4 regions of the Lacticaseibacillus camelliae DSM 22697 genome follow, and region 3 is predicted to be linked to each of the others. Evidence: predicted binding sites of a transcription regulator. Region 3 holds the regulator's gene; each other region holds the start of a gene.
What was found. Region 3 encodes HrcA, which represses chaperone genes, less so after heat shock. Its sites were predicted from a motif close to TTAGCACTCNNNNNNNNNGAGTGCTAA; they were not measured.
Positions count from the first base shown of each region.

Region 1: a site for HrcA is predicted at 2,362-2,388, ahead of FC75_RS04505 (Hsp20/alpha crystallin family protein). Genes of this name have one in related genera too.
Region 2: a site for HrcA is predicted at 1,768-1,794, ahead of groES (co-chaperone GroES). Genes of this name have one in related genera too.
Region 4: a site for HrcA is predicted at 1,858-1,884, ahead of clpP (ATP-dependent Clp endopeptidase proteolytic subunit ClpP). Genes of this name have one in related genera too.

Region 1 covers NZ_AYZJ01000023.1:68,094-71,667, reverse strand. Annotated here, with positions in the region: gene FC75_RS04515 (heavy metal translocating P-type ATPase) at 1-362, opposite strand, end outside; gene FC75_RS04510 (hypothetical protein) at 424-1,623, opposite strand; gene FC75_RS04505 (Hsp20/alpha crystallin family protein) at 1,782-2,213, opposite strand; gene FC75_RS04500 (iron-sulfur cluster biosynthesis family protein) at 2,529-2,933, opposite strand; gene FC75_RS04495 (S1C family serine protease) at 3,520-3,574, opposite strand, start outside.
Region 2 covers NZ_AYZJ01000029.1:82,550-86,123, forward strand. Annotated here, with positions in the region: gene FC75_RS06445 (LCP family protein) at 1-948, opposite strand, end outside; gene FC75_RS06450 (CPBP family intramembrane glutamic endopeptidase) at 1,043-1,672, opposite strand; gene groES (co-chaperone GroES) at 1,828-2,112, shown strand; gene groL (chaperonin GroEL) at 2,171-3,574, shown strand, end outside.
Region 3 covers NZ_AYZJ01000034.1:50,902-54,475, reverse strand. Annotated here, with positions in the region: gene hemW (radical SAM family heme chaperone HemW) at 1-904, shown strand, start outside; gene hrcA (heat-inducible transcriptional repressor HrcA) at 1,082-2,137, shown strand; gene grpE (nucleotide exchange factor GrpE) at 2,146-2,754, shown strand; gene dnaK (molecular chaperone DnaK) at 2,789-3,574, shown strand, end outside.
Region 4 covers NZ_AYZJ01000067.1:20,095-23,668, reverse strand. Annotated here, with positions in the region: gene FC75_RS09605 (gluconeogenesis factor YvcK family protein) at 1-72, shown strand, start outside; gene whiA (DNA-binding protein WhiA) at 77-1,024, shown strand; gene FC75_RS09595 (MarR family winged helix-turn-helix transcriptional regulator) at 1,102-1,551, shown strand; tRNA gene FC75_RS09590 (tRNA-Arg) at 1,634-1,705, shown strand; gene clpP (ATP-dependent Clp endopeptidase proteolytic subunit ClpP) at 1,907-2,497, shown strand; gene FC75_RS09580 (hypothetical protein) at 2,569-2,748, shown strand; gene FC75_RS09575 (sugar-binding transcriptional regulator) at 2,835-3,574, shown strand, end outside.

The DNA.
Region 1 (3,574 bases), on a different contig from region 3:
GCCTCGTCGACCGTGCTACTACCCTCGATCACCACACCGTCGACCGGCACGACTTCTTGCGGCTTGACCAGCACAGTGTCATCCACATTGACGTCATCGACGGAGATGTCTTCCTGTTTACCGTCAACCAGCCGGTGCGCGGTCGTTGGCGTATTATCAAGCAGCTGCTTGAGATCAGAATTGGCCTTAGTCGCCGCAAAGTCTTCCAGCGCGTCGCCGCCGGTCAGCATCAGCAGCACGATCAGCGCACCAATGACGGTGATCACGATTTGCGCCCAGCCTGGTTGATGCAAGCCAAACTCCAAAATCAGCGCAACGATCCCGACGGTCACGACAGCCCACAAGCGACGATAATTTCTCAACGCACTCACTCCCTCGATTTATCTACGCTTAATTATAATAATTCCAATCTAGAAAGTCCAGTTAGGCGCGTTCCGTTTTTGTTTTTTCCGGCTCACATTCGATCACGATCGGCCACGCCACAGTGCCCTCAGCAATCAGTGCCTGTAGGCGGTTAAACAAAAACAGCAGCCAGGCAAACCCAATCGCAAAACCTTGAATCTCAAAAGCGGTCAGGCTCGGGTAGCCGAACAGACGAAAGCCCATGTTCAGCAGAAATTCGACCGCACCGATGCCGTAAGACGCCCACAGAAACTCCTTGGAGACCTCTGGCAGCAGCCAGCGCAAGCCAATAATAATGATCAGCACGATGGTCACCAGCATCCACGAAATTTGATCATGCAATAGGTGAAACTGCGCGTTGTTGGGAAAGATCCCGATGCAACCGAGATCAATCGCCGCCAGCGTTAACAGCGTTCGCAGTGTCGTTAACCGCCAAGATTTACGGTGCTGCGCGTTTAATTGGACAAATAGGTAATCGATCAGGCTGATCATGACCAGCGCCGTCATCACCAAGGTGAGGTTGAACTGCCAGGCGTTGGAGGCCAGCTTGGTCCCCAGGAAACTCAGGTTGTACTGCCACCACTGACGACTGCCGTTTGACGCCATGGAAATGACCGCCCCAGACACAATCACGATGGTGAGCAAGGTCGACAGCGTGGAAGCGTTGATCCGCAGGGCCATTTGAACCATGAACACATTGGCCAAGATCAGAAATATAAGCACCTGCAACACCGCTGTAAACGGATCAAATGTCGCGCCCGGAAAGAGCTGGCCCAGCACCCAAAAGGTCCCCAGCAGCGCCATGCCTAGGATGATGGCAAACGCCAGCATGATCACCGGGAAATTTCGCCAGTACACGGCCTTAGAAAACCGATTGTCCGGATCGTTGCGCGATTGCACAAAGAACCCGGCAAACAGGCCGATCCCAGTGACGACCCCAAAGCCGATGGTAAAACTGGCCACTGAGACATCCCCGGTCATTGGAATCACCCGTACGCCCAGATGCAGCCAGTAAAGGAAAATCACCACCGTTGAGATCAGGCTGACCACCAGCGGCCAGATGAACGCTTGCCGCCCTGACCTTAGCCTGTCCGCAGGCGCAGGTTGAATCACGATACGATCGTTTTTGATGGTCAGCTGCATCGGCGTATCTAAGTCCCCGTGCAGCTGAGCGTACACGCCGGCCGGCACTGTGACCTTGAGCTCACTTTTTTCTTTCATGACTGTCTCTCCCCTGTATCCTCTTCCCTCATCATACCGTAATGAACCGCAAAACGGGGCGGATGGCCCCCAAAATCAGTTGGGCGAATCAAACAGACTGCAGGGCACAAAAAACGGGCTGCCGTTGCGGCAGCCCGTTTCCTTAACGCGACGTGACATTAGTCAATGTCGATCTGGTGTGGATCTTGCTCCTGTTCAGTCAGCTTTGGCAGCGTAATGGTCAAAACACCCTTGTCGTACGAGGCCTTAATGTTTTGCTCATCGACGTTCGGCAGGCGATAGCTCCGGCTCATTGCGCCATAGCTGCGCTCGCTCATCAGTACATTGCCATTGCTGTCCGCGTGGTCATTAACGTCCTTCTTGTTGACTGAAATGTTCAATACGTTGTCTTGGTAATTCAGGTGAATGTCCTGCTTCTCGATTCCTGGAACGTCGACCTTAGCAACGTAACTCTTGTCAGTTTCTTTAATGTCAGTCTTGAGCACCCGGCTCGTGTCATTTGGCATGAAACGATCGAAGAAGCGCGAGCCCAAATCATCGAAGAACGGATCCGTCAACCAGTTGTCACGATTCATAATCTCATTAGCCATGATGCAAAACTTCCTTTCTTAAATGTCTGTTGTTGGTTTAATGCAAGGAGAGCAACTGCCCATGCAACCGTTCAGTTCGCGACTCGCTCGCCTTCCCGATCGGGGCTTTAGCTCCTTTCCTTGTTTACATAAAGTATTATGCCACCATTTAGCACTCGTGTCAACAGAGTGCTAATAAATTTTGAAAAAAATCCCAACGAATTTTTGAATTCGTTGGGACTGCCCTCTTTCAAGTGTAAAAAGAAGCGCTCTATCGCTCGTGAAGGCAACTGGTTGAGCACTTTAGCTAAAACCGTCCGGCTTCGCAGCCTTTTACTAGCACACCTTGCCGCCTAAAGCCCTCATTTCCTCGCGCCGTGCTTGTTCATCAGCCGCCAGCGGCTGAGCAAAACCGATGGTCACAGCACCGTCTAAGATGCCGGAATCGTCATGAAGGTTCAGCGAGCCGTTGCGATAATCCAGCGCCAAACCGTGGCCGAGGTAGCTTAGCTCGAGGGCGCCGGTAGTCAAGTCAAGATCCGTATTGTTGGTCAACGCCTCAGCGTAGTCCGAATCAGGCGCATCAGCGATCACCAGTTGAAACTTATTCCCAATGGCACACGTGCCACCGAGTTTGGAATACTTACTGGAGCCGTCATCAAGCGCCAAAAACACACGGTCTCCAGGCACTAGCTTGGTGTTGAGATAGTCCTTTGCGGCATCTGTAATGGTAATTTCCATATCGATCACCCTTTCAACTAGATTGTACACAACTATTCATACTATTATGATACCGAGTCGTTCACATCCTGTCAATCATAGCTTACCAAATACTAGCAACCGGCCTGTTCACACACAGGCGTGCACCAACTATCCCCAGCAGTTATCCACACTACCCCGTTGATCAACCCTAGCACTGGTGTTCAGAAGATTCTTTGATACCAGATTTCGTGCCCGAAAAAATCAAGACCTTAATTTTTCACAGCGGGTTATCCACCGTTTTCAACTTCGGCATTTCACAAAGTAAGGCGTCCAAAACCGCGTCCTCATCGCCCGTACGAGTGTTTGGTTCACAAAGAGAAAAGTTTATCCACCGACTTTTCAACCCCTGTGGATAAGTCTGTGCACGGGCTAAAAAGTGAGTTATAAACACTATCCACAGAGTTATCCACAGGCTGATGGGCCACTTATCCTCAAGCCGAATTCACACTTGACAAGTACTATCCGAACAATCCCGGCCATCGGGTGTCCAACTACCGTAATTTGCCGAAAACTTGCGCATAAAAAAACCGCACATTGCTGTGCGGCCAATTGCCATTTCGTTAAACTACTTCGCGTTCCCAGTGGTGCTGTCCAACTGCTCTGTGGTTTGCGTCAGCTTC
Region 2 (3,574 bases), on a different contig from region 3:
ACGATCTGAGATGCGCTGCAGCTCCTTGGTGGATGGAATCTGGTAAGACGCCGGGCCAGGATAAACCATGGCGTCGTGGCCCTTGAGCGTGGTCGACTTGATGGTCTTGGCGGCGCCGCGATAATTTTGCACCAAGGCCAGCATGTCGGCGAATGACAGGTTCGTTTGCATGTTGCTCGAGACGGTCTTCAAAAGCTGGTCGAAGTTCTTCAGCGTGTCGGTCGACAGGGCTTTTTTGACAATGGCTTTGATCACTTGCTGCTGGCGTTTTTGCCGGCCGTAGTCGCCTTCCGAATCCGCGTGGCGCATGCGTGCGTATGCTAAGGCCTCGGCACCATTGAGGTGCATTTTGCCTTTGGTGAACTTGTAAGTGCCCACGTGTGGGTCGCTCCAGGAAAAGGCGACGTTCACGTCAACGCCGCCGACCGCGTCGACGACTTTTTCCAAGGCGCCCATATTGACGGTGAGGTAGTACTTGATGGGCACATTAACTAGCGCGGAGGCGGTGTTGACGGCCATTTTTGATCCGCCAATTTCGTAGGCGGCGTTGATCTTTTGCATGTTGAAACTCTTGGTGCCGATCATCTTCGCCGCCGTGTCACGGGGCAGGGACACCATGTTGGTCGTTTGGGTCTTGGGGTTGATCACGACCACGATCATCGTGTCCGAGCGGCCGGTGTCGTTGCGGCCGAATGCGCCAGTGTCAGTGCCGAGCAGCAGCACGGCAAACGGCTTTTTCTGCTGAATGGTCTTGGCAACAGTGCCGGCGCTGCCGTCTTCGGTGCCGATGCCCTGGTAAGTCGAGTTCAGGGCGTATTTGGTCTGGGAGTACAAGCGCAAGCCGTAAGCGCCGAGCGCCACCAGCGCGGTGGTCACAATCAGGAGCATGATTTTCAGGATGGGGCGGTGAGGGTGCAGATTCTGCCGACGATTGACACGACTGTCCATGGTAGTCCTCGTTTCATGTGTTTGCTTCAGTATACCGCGTTCACGCCTGTCATTCCGAACGCCGGCAGACCTTAAACGAGGTTTAAATTCCTAGTCAATTCCAAATGGCATAACCGAGCGTGAGGGCAAGCACGCCAATGTGGGCGATCAGCGGGGTTTGTACGCTGCCGGTTTGCTTGTATAAGTAGGCGTAAGCAATGCCGACCAGCGTGCCGGTCAGCCAGTGGCTGGGGTCGGTTGCTAAGGCAAACAGCAGCCCCGAGATCAGTGCAGCACCGAACACACCGGTGACACTGGCCAAGTTGCCAAATATGACCCGCCGAAACGCGTATTCTTGAAGCAGTGGCAGCGCCCAGACCAAGGCCAGCGCGTAAAGTGGGACGCTGTGCAAGGCGGTTGTTTCCTGTGCCAGGGTCGGAGCTGGTGCATAGAACAACAGGGACTCCAGCCAGGTGCCAATGAGCTGAATAACCAGGATGATGGCGATTCCGGACACGCCCCAGATCACGCGGGTCTCGGCGCTGGCCAGCCCGGTTGTTTCAATGGCGGTTGGCAGCCGCAGCCGGCGGTTGAACCACCAGGCAAGCAGCGCGCCGGCGACGGCCAAGGCGGTCGTGCCCCACAGGCCAGCTTCTCCGGGCCAAATGTGCAAGATGAGCAGGCTGCCCAGCAGGACGGCTAGATAGGTGCTGAGAATCTGCACCGCGTGTTTTTGCAACGACATGAAAGGACCTCCTTGAGAATTATGGGCCTAGTATAACAGAATTAGCACTTAGGGGTTGCAATTGCTAAACTGATTCGGTATAGTATCTAGTGTAGTTAGCACTTAGGACGAATGAGTGCTAAACATTTAAACTTTGTGAATATGGAGGGATCGTTTTGTTAAAACCATTAGGTGACCGCGTGGTCGTTTCAGTTGAGGAAGAGCAAGAGGAAACTGTTGGCGGCATCGTACTTGCCAACAACGCCAAGCAAAAGCCGCAACAGGGCACTATCGTGGCAGTTGGCGAAGGCGCACTGAGCCCAGAAGGCAAGCGCCTGCCGATGGCCGTCAAGAAAGGCGACAAGATCCTGTACGACAAGTACGCCGGGTCTGAAGTCAAGGTCAACGGCGAAGATTACCTGGTCCTGCACGAAAAGGACATCATGGCAATTGTCGACTAGTTTGGCTCATCGCAATTCCTGCATTAACTATATAAATAATATGAGGTGAAATAAACACATGGCTAAAGAAATTAAGTTTGGTGAAGACGCACGTCGTTCCATGTTGAAAGGTGTCGACAAGCTGGCTGACACCGTTAAGACAACGCTGGGGCCAAAAGGCCGGAATGTTGTTTTGGACAAGTCCTACGGCGCTCCTGAAATCACGAATGATGGTGTGACGATTGCCAAGAGCATTGACTTGGAAGATCACTACGAGAACATGGGTGCAAAGTTGGTTGCCGAAGTTGCGACCAAGACCAACGACATCGCCGGTGATGGGACCACCACTGCGACGGTTTTGGCTCAGAGCATTATTCGCGAAGGCATGAAGAACGTCACTGCCGGCGCTAACCCGGTTGGCATTCGCAAAGGGATCGAGGAAGCGACCAACGCCGCCGTTGATGAATTGAAGAAGATCTCTCACAAAGTTTCCGGCAAGAAGGAAATCGCGCAGGTTGCTTCCGTTTCTTCCTCCGATACTGAAGTCGGCGATCTGATTGCCGACGCAATGGAAAAGGTTGGTCACGATGGTGTCATCACGCTTGAAGAAGGCAAAGGCATTCAGACCGAGCTCTCCGTTGTTGAAGGGATGCAGTTCGATCGTGGCTACCTGTCTCAGTACATGGTGACCGACAATGACAAGATGGAAGCCGATCTCGACAATCCATACATTCTGATCACCGACAAGAAGATTTCAAACATTCAGGACATCCTGCCACTGCTTCAGGAAATTGTTCAGCAAGGTAAGGCGCTTCTGATCATCGCCGATGACGTGGATGGCGAGGCACTGCCGACCTTAGTTCTGAACAAGATTCGTGGGACCTTCAACGTGGTTGCGGTTAAGGCGCCTGGCTTCGGCGATCGTCGCAAGGCCCAACTGGAAGACATCGCGGCTTTGACCGGCGCGACGGTTATCACCTCCGACCTTGGCCTGGACCTGAAGGACACCAAGATCGATCAACTCGGCCAAGCTGGCAAAGTCACGGTCACCAAGGACAACACTACAATTGTTGAAGGTGCCGGCGATAAGGCAGCAATCGACGAGCGTGTGGCAACGATTCGCAAGCAGATCGAAGAGACGACTTCCGACTTTGACAAGGAGAAGCTGCAGGAGCGGTTGGCTAAGTTGGCCGGCGGCGTTGCCGTTATCCGTGTCGGTGCCGCAACTGAGACCGAGCTGAAAGAGCGCAAGTATCGCATCGAAGACGCTTTGAACGCGACCCGTGCGGCCGTTGACGAAGGCTACGTGGCCGGCGGTGGTGTTGCTTTGGTCAACGCTTCCAAAGCGGTTGCTGCCCTCAAAGAGTCCGGCGACGTTCAGACCGGGATCAACATCGTTCTGCGGGCCCTTGAAGAGCCTGTTCGCCAGATCGCGGCTAACGCCGGTCTGGAAGGCTCCGTCATTGTTGAGCGCCTGAAGAAG
Region 3 (3,574 bases):
GCTGCACTTTGAGCAGGGCGAGTTCACTTTTGAGGCCAACCCCAACGATCTGCTCGAAAAGGACAAGCTGCTGGCGCTGTACGAAAACGGCGTGAACCGCCTATCAATCGGCGTACAGTCCTTTAATGACGAGATTCTCAAGGCCATTGGTCGGACCCATCGAGTCGCCGATGTGTATCAGGCGATTGCCAATGCGCGTGCAGTGGGTTTTGATAACATTTCCATCGACCTGATTTTCCGCCTCCCGAAACAGACGCGTGAGGACTTTTTGGCCAGCCTGCACAAGGCGCTGGCGCTGGACCTGCCGCATTACTCGACCTACTCGCTGATTCTGGAAAAGAAAACGATCTTTTACAACCTGATGCGGTCCGGTCGGCTGCAGCTGCCAAACCAAGACGCCGAAGCCGATATGTACCAGGATGCGATTGATTTAATGGAAAGCACCGGCCGGCATCAGTACGAGATCTCGAATTTTGCCAAACCTGGGTATCAGTGCCAGCACAACCTGCTGTACTGGCGCAACGACCATTACTTCGGCTTTGGGGCCGGGGCCTTTGGTTACATCGGGCGCGATCGCTACCACAATTTTGGCCCGATCAAGCAGTACCTAGATCCGCTCCATGACCATAAGGTGCCGGTGATCGAGCATCATCTGGTGCCGCTGGAGGAGCAGATCGAAGAGGAGATGTTCCTGGGGCTGCGCACCCGCGAAGGTGTGTCCCAAAAGCGCTTTGCCGAACGCTACCACATGACGATCAGTGACGTGTACGGCGATTTGCTGACCAAACTAAGCGACCAACAGCTGGTCACCGTGGCCGGCGATGCGGTGCGCCTGACGAACCAAGGGCAATTTTTGGGCAACGAGGTCTTCCAGCAGTTTTTGCTTGACGATCCGCTGGTTTGAACCGGCCCATCTGGTTCGCATTTTCAGAAAAACGCTTGTCGGCTTCAGTCTTGAGGCCGATTTTTTCGTGAAAACAGCAAAATTAGCAGACCGAGGTTGACTTTGCTAACCGCCATTGGTATATTAAGTATTGTACTTAGCACTCAAATGGTTTTAGTGCTAAAAGAAGGTGGGATTATGTTGACGAAACGCCAACTACTCGTCTTGAAACAGATCATTCGCTCCTATACGGAAACCGGCCAGCCGGTTGGTTCTAAAGCCTTAATGGCGCAGCTGCCGGTTCATGTCAGTTCAGCCACGATTCGCAATGACATGGCGGCACTGGAAGACGAAGGTCTGATCAGAAAGACGCACAGTAGTTCTGGCCGCGTCCCATCGACTAAGGGTTACCGTTACTACTTGGACAACCTCGTCGAGCCGGCCGCGGTCACGCCCAACGAGATTGCTGCGATTCAGCAAGGCTTCGGGGGGCATTTTTACAAGATCGATGAAATTGTCGCCCAAAGCGCGCGCATTTTGTCGAACCTCACAAACTACACCGCGATCACACTGGGGCCTGAGGTCACCAACCTGAAACTCACGGGATTTCGGTTGGTGCCGTTGGGTAATCACCAAGTGATGGCGATCCTGGTCACGAGCAATGGCAACGTTGAAAGTCAGTTGTTTACGCTGCCTCCGGAAGTCGGCTCTGACGAGGTGGAAAAGGCCATTCGCATCATCAATGATGAGTTGGTCGGGTTATCGCTGGGTGAGGTTGCGCAGAAGCTGCAGTCGGAAGTGCCAGGTTTGTTGTTCAAGTACATGACTAGTCCGGACGGGTTTCTCGACCTCTTCGGTAATGTCTTACGCAAGGCCGCTGAGGAGCGCTTCTACGTTGGCGGGCGGCTCAATCTCATGGATTACCTTGGTGATTCCGATGTGGATCAGCTCAAACGTCTGCTGGCGATGATGGATGATGATCAGGGCACCGAGCGTCAGGCGTTCAACACCTTGCTCGGGCCGCTTCATGATTCCCATATCAAGGTCAAGCTCGGCTCGGAGCTTACGCCAGATGTGCTTGAAAATCTGAGCTTGTTGACCGCGAACTACTCAGTCGGTGAGCACGGAACTGGGATGATTGCCCTGATTGGGCCGACCCAGATGCCGTACTCGAAGATGATCGGTTTGCTCGATGCCTTCCGCGAAGAACTCGCAAAACGGCTGACCGATTACTACAATCATTTTGATCAGTGACAGGAGGCATGAATTTGACAGAAAAGCAAACCAAGAAAGAGCAGAAAGCAGCCAAGGCTGAAGCAAAGCCCGAGGCAAAGGCAAAAGCGGCCAAGAAGGAACCCAGCCTGCGCGACGAAATCGCGGCGGAGATGCAAGACGACCTCAAGGAAGAGGTCGAAGATTCCGGCGTGGACGTCGAGGCCCTGAAGAAAGAGCGCGACGAGCTGGAGGACAAATACCTGCGCGCCGCGGCCGAAATCAATAACATGAACAAGCGCTTCAATAAGGAGCGCGAGGACATGGCCAAGTACGATGGGCAGAAGCTGGCGACAGCCGTGCTGCCGGTCTTGGATAATCTTGAGCGGGCCTTGGCGACTGAGGTCAAGGATGACGGTGCGCAATCGCTGAAGAAGGGGGTCGAGATGGTTTACAGCCACCTTGACAATGCCCTCAAGGAGAATGGGGTCACCGAAATTGAGGCGACCGGGAAGTTCGATCCGAACTTGCAGCAAGCGGTGCAAACCGTTCCCGCAGACAAGGACCACGCGAAGGATACGGTGGTCCAGGTTCTGCAAAAGGGTTACAAGCTCAAGGATCGGGTCCTTCGGCCAGCGATGGTCGTCGTTGCAAATTAGCTAAATAAAAACTGTTAAAAGAAGGGATTTTACAATGAGTAAAGTTATTGGGATTGACTTAGGGACCACGAACTCTGCGGTCGCTGTGCTTGAAGGTGGCCAGCCGAAGATCATCACCAACCCAGAAGGCAACCGCACCACGCCTTCTGTCGTGGCGTTTAAAGACGGCGAAATTCAGGTCGGCGAAGTCGCCAAGCGGCAAGCCATCACGAACCCGGACACCATCACTTCAATCAAGCGTCACATGGGTGAGGCCGGCTACAAGGTCAAGGTCGGCGACAAGGAGTACACGCCTCAGGAAATTTCTGCGATGATCCTGCAATACATCAAGAAGTTCTCTGAAGACTACTTGGGTGAAGAGGTTACTGACGCGGTCATCACCGTGCCTGCTTACTTTAACGACTCACAGCGTCAAGCGACCAAGGATGCCGGCAAGATCGCCGGCCTGAATGTTTCCCGAATCGTCAATGAACCAACCGCTTCTGCCTTGGCTTATGGCTTGGACAAAGGTGACAAGGACGAAAAGGTGCTGGTTTACGACCTTGGCGGTGGGACCTTTGATGTTTCTATCCTGCAACTCGGCGATGGCGTCTTTGAAGTGCTTTCCACCAATGGTGATACCCACTTGGGCGGCGATGACTTTGATAACAAGATCATCGACTGGCTGGTCAGTGAGTTCAAGAAGGACAACAACATCGACTTGTCTAAGGACAAGATGGCGATGCAGCGCCTGAAGGATGCCGCTGAAAAGGCCAAGAAGGATCTCTCGGGCGTTTCTCAGACCCAGATTTCCTTGCCATTTATTTCCGCTGGCGCCAAC
Region 4 (3,574 bases), on a different contig from region 3:
GGCGACAAGGTGGCCTCGGAGATCCTGAATTTAGCCTTTCAAGTCGGCACGATGAAAAAGAGAAAGCGGTGAGTGGATGGCCAGTTTTGCCAGTACAGTCAAAAAAGAGCTCACCCAACTTGAGGTCCATCCCGAGCACGCCAAAGCTGAGCTGTCCGCGTTGATTCGGATGAACGGCAGTTTAACGATTCAGGACCACCAATTTGTCCTGAATGTTCAAACCGAGAATCCGGCCATTGCCCGGCGCATCTATAGCCTCATTCGCCAGGTGTATCATCATGAGGCCAACCTGATCGTCCGGCGGAAAATGAAGCTCAAAAAGAACAATCAGTATGTGGTCCGCCTCGCCACCGGCGTCAATGCGGTGCTTGAAGACCTGGACATTCTAGATGGGCGCAACATGGCCATCATGACGGCGGTGTCGCGCAAAGTGCTGAATGAACCGCAGCGAGAGCGGTCATATTTACGGGGCGCGTTCTTGGCCGGCGGATCAGTCAACAGCCCAGAGACGTCACGGTATCACCTGGAGATTTATTCCCTGTACAAGGATCACAACGACGACGTGCTCAAGATGATGAATGACTTTGGCCTCAATGCCCGGACGGTAGAGCGGCGCAGTGGCTGGATTGTTTACTTGAAGGAAGCAGAAAAGATTGCCGATTTTCTTCGGGTGATTGGGGCCACGACGGCGATGCTCAAATTCGAAGATGTCCGGATCGTTCGCGATATGCGCAACTCGGTGAACCGGTTGGTCAACTGTGAAACGGCTAATCTGAACAAAACCATTGATGCGGCCCAGCGTCAAATCGAAAATATCAACTACCTCAGAGACCGCGGGCTGTTGGAAGGGTTGCCGCCTAAGCTGAAGGAAATTGCCGAGATGCGCCTGGCCCATCCCGATGTTTCCCTGAAGGAACTGGGGGAAATGGTGCCAAGCGGGGTGATCTCGAAATCAGGCATCAATCACCGGCTGCGGAAGCTTAATCAGATTGCAGAGGGGAGTCGCCAGCCCAGCGAAAGTTGACACTTCCATTACCTAATTAAATCGTCTACAATAAACTCGATAGAACCGTTGGGTATGACGTCACTGGAGGCGAGCATATGACTAAACCGATTCGATTGAATGAACAGCTGTGTTTTTCCATTTACAAAGCACAGAAGCAGTTTAATCATTTTTATTCTCAAGCACTGGCTAAGTACAAGCTGACCTATCCGCAGTACATCACCTTGCTTTCCCTTTATGAGCACGGGACGATGTCGGTCAAAGAGGTGGGGCAGACGCTGAATCTAGACTCTGGGACTCTAACGCCGTTGATGAAGCGGATGGAGAAGGACGGCTGGATCTCACGGAAGCGCTCGGCGCAAGACGAACGCCGGGTTGATGTCAGCTTGACTCAGAAAGCCAAGGACATGCGCGATGAGATCTATGACCATGTGGGCTCATGCATGGCCTACCTGAACTTCCCGAGCGAAAAGTACGAAGCCATCAAGGCGCAGGTCGATACGGTCGATCAGCACCTGACGGCCATTCCGGACGAGAAGCTTCAGTAAGCACGCAATGCCTCGATTTTGAGGGGAATTTGCGCTGACGCTTGCATTTTGCGGCGCGCTCCCGTAAAATAATTGAGTACTTGCGCGGTTAGTGTAATGGATCGCACGTGAGATTCCGGTTCTCGAAATCCGGGTTCGACTCCCGGGCTGCGCAGCATTCAAAAGAGAAACGCCACTTGGTTGGCGTTTTTTTGTTGGCTGAAAGGCGCTTACCAGCGCACCTGGCAAGTGGAATATGCTAAACTAACGCTGACCGAAAAAAACTTTGGTCAAAGACTTTGACCTTTTTTGACGTTAGTGCTAAGCTTAGCACTGTAGTTTTAAGAGTGCTAAATACTCGTTAGGAGGTTCCACTATGCTAGTTCCGACAGTTATTGAACAAACCAGCCGCGGCGAGCGTTCGTATGACATATACTCTCGCTTGCTTAAAGACCGGATCATTATGCTGTCTGGGGAAATCAACGACCAAGTTGCCAATTCGGTCATTGCCCAGCTTCTGTTCCTGGACGCACAAGATCCTGATAAAGACATTTACCTTTACATCAACAGCCCTGGCGGTGTGATCACCTCCGGTCTGGCGATGCTGGACACCATGAACCTGATCCACGCGGATGTTCAGACCATCGCCATTGGCATGGCAGCGTCCATGGCTTCCGTGCTGTTGGCGGGCGGAGCCAAGGGCAAGCGCTTTGCGCTGCCAAACTCAGAGATCCTGATTCACCAGCCATCCGGTGGTGCTCAGGGCCAGCAAACAGAAATCGAAATTGCGGCGGAAGAAATCTTGAAGTCACGCAAGAAGTTGAACAAGATTTTGTCTGACGCGACCGGCCAGACTGAAGCCAAGATCAAGAAGGACACTGAGCGGGATAACTACATGACCGCGCAGGAGGCCAAGGATTACGGCTTGATCGACGATATCTTGACGTCGAAGGCCGACCAGAAGTAAGGGGTCATCTAAGTACCGGCGTTAACGTGCCGGTGCTTTTTTTAATGAAAAACAGGTGAGAAGGGTCCCGAATGACCAAGTTTGAAAATCGCGCCACTAAATTTGGAAATCGGTTTCTTTACGAAAAAAAGCGGTATTTGGGCAACAATTCTTCTAATATGGGAAGAGTTTTCGCCTTTTGGGCAAATCTCTTGCACCGTTTTCACGAGGCGGCTATAATAGAAAGCGTTGGTAAGGGAGATCCGGGTTAGCTGGGGTCCCAAAATTTTTTTGCCACCACTGGGTCACTAGGTGACACGGTAGGACGTCAAACGACCCACAAGAAGGACAATGAGCAATGCATTCTGAGTTCGCTTGGATCGAAGCAATCGCCCCAGACTTTATGGGTGTGATTACGCAACGTTATCAGATCTTGCAGTTCATCAGCTGGATGTCGCCGGTCGGTAGACGGGCGTTAGCCGAGCAGATGAAACTAAGCGAACGGGTCCTGCGGACGGAGACCGAGTTTCTCCGGAAGCAAGGCCTGATCAAAAGCTCGAAGTCTGGAATGGTCCTTACCAGCCAGGGCATCGAAGTCTTTCAAGGCCTGGAGCAGTTTATGAATCGACTGCTGGGGTTTAAGGAAGACGAGAAGCACCTCGCCGATAAGCTCGGCATTGACCACTGCTTGATTGTCAGTGGGGACGCTGATCAAAGCAGCCGGGTGTTGGACGAAATGGGCAAGGAACTGAATTCAACGCTGCAGCTGATTTTGCCTAGCGGTCAGCTGACCATCGCAGTGATGGGCGGCACGACAATGGCGCGCGTGGCTCAGCAGATGACTTACAAGCTGTCTGCCGGGCGTGAGCTCACGTTTGTGCCGGCCCGCGGCGGGGTCGGCGAGGCGGTGGCGATTCAGGCCAATTCCGTGGCGGCCAGCATGGCCGAAGCGACGGACAGCAAGTACCGCGTGTTGTACATTCCTGAAAACGTGAGTGCGAAAACTTACCAGCCATTACTTCAGGAACCCTCCGTGCGCGAAGTGCTGCAATTGATTGACAATGCCCAGGTAGTGATTCATAGTATAGGGGATGCATT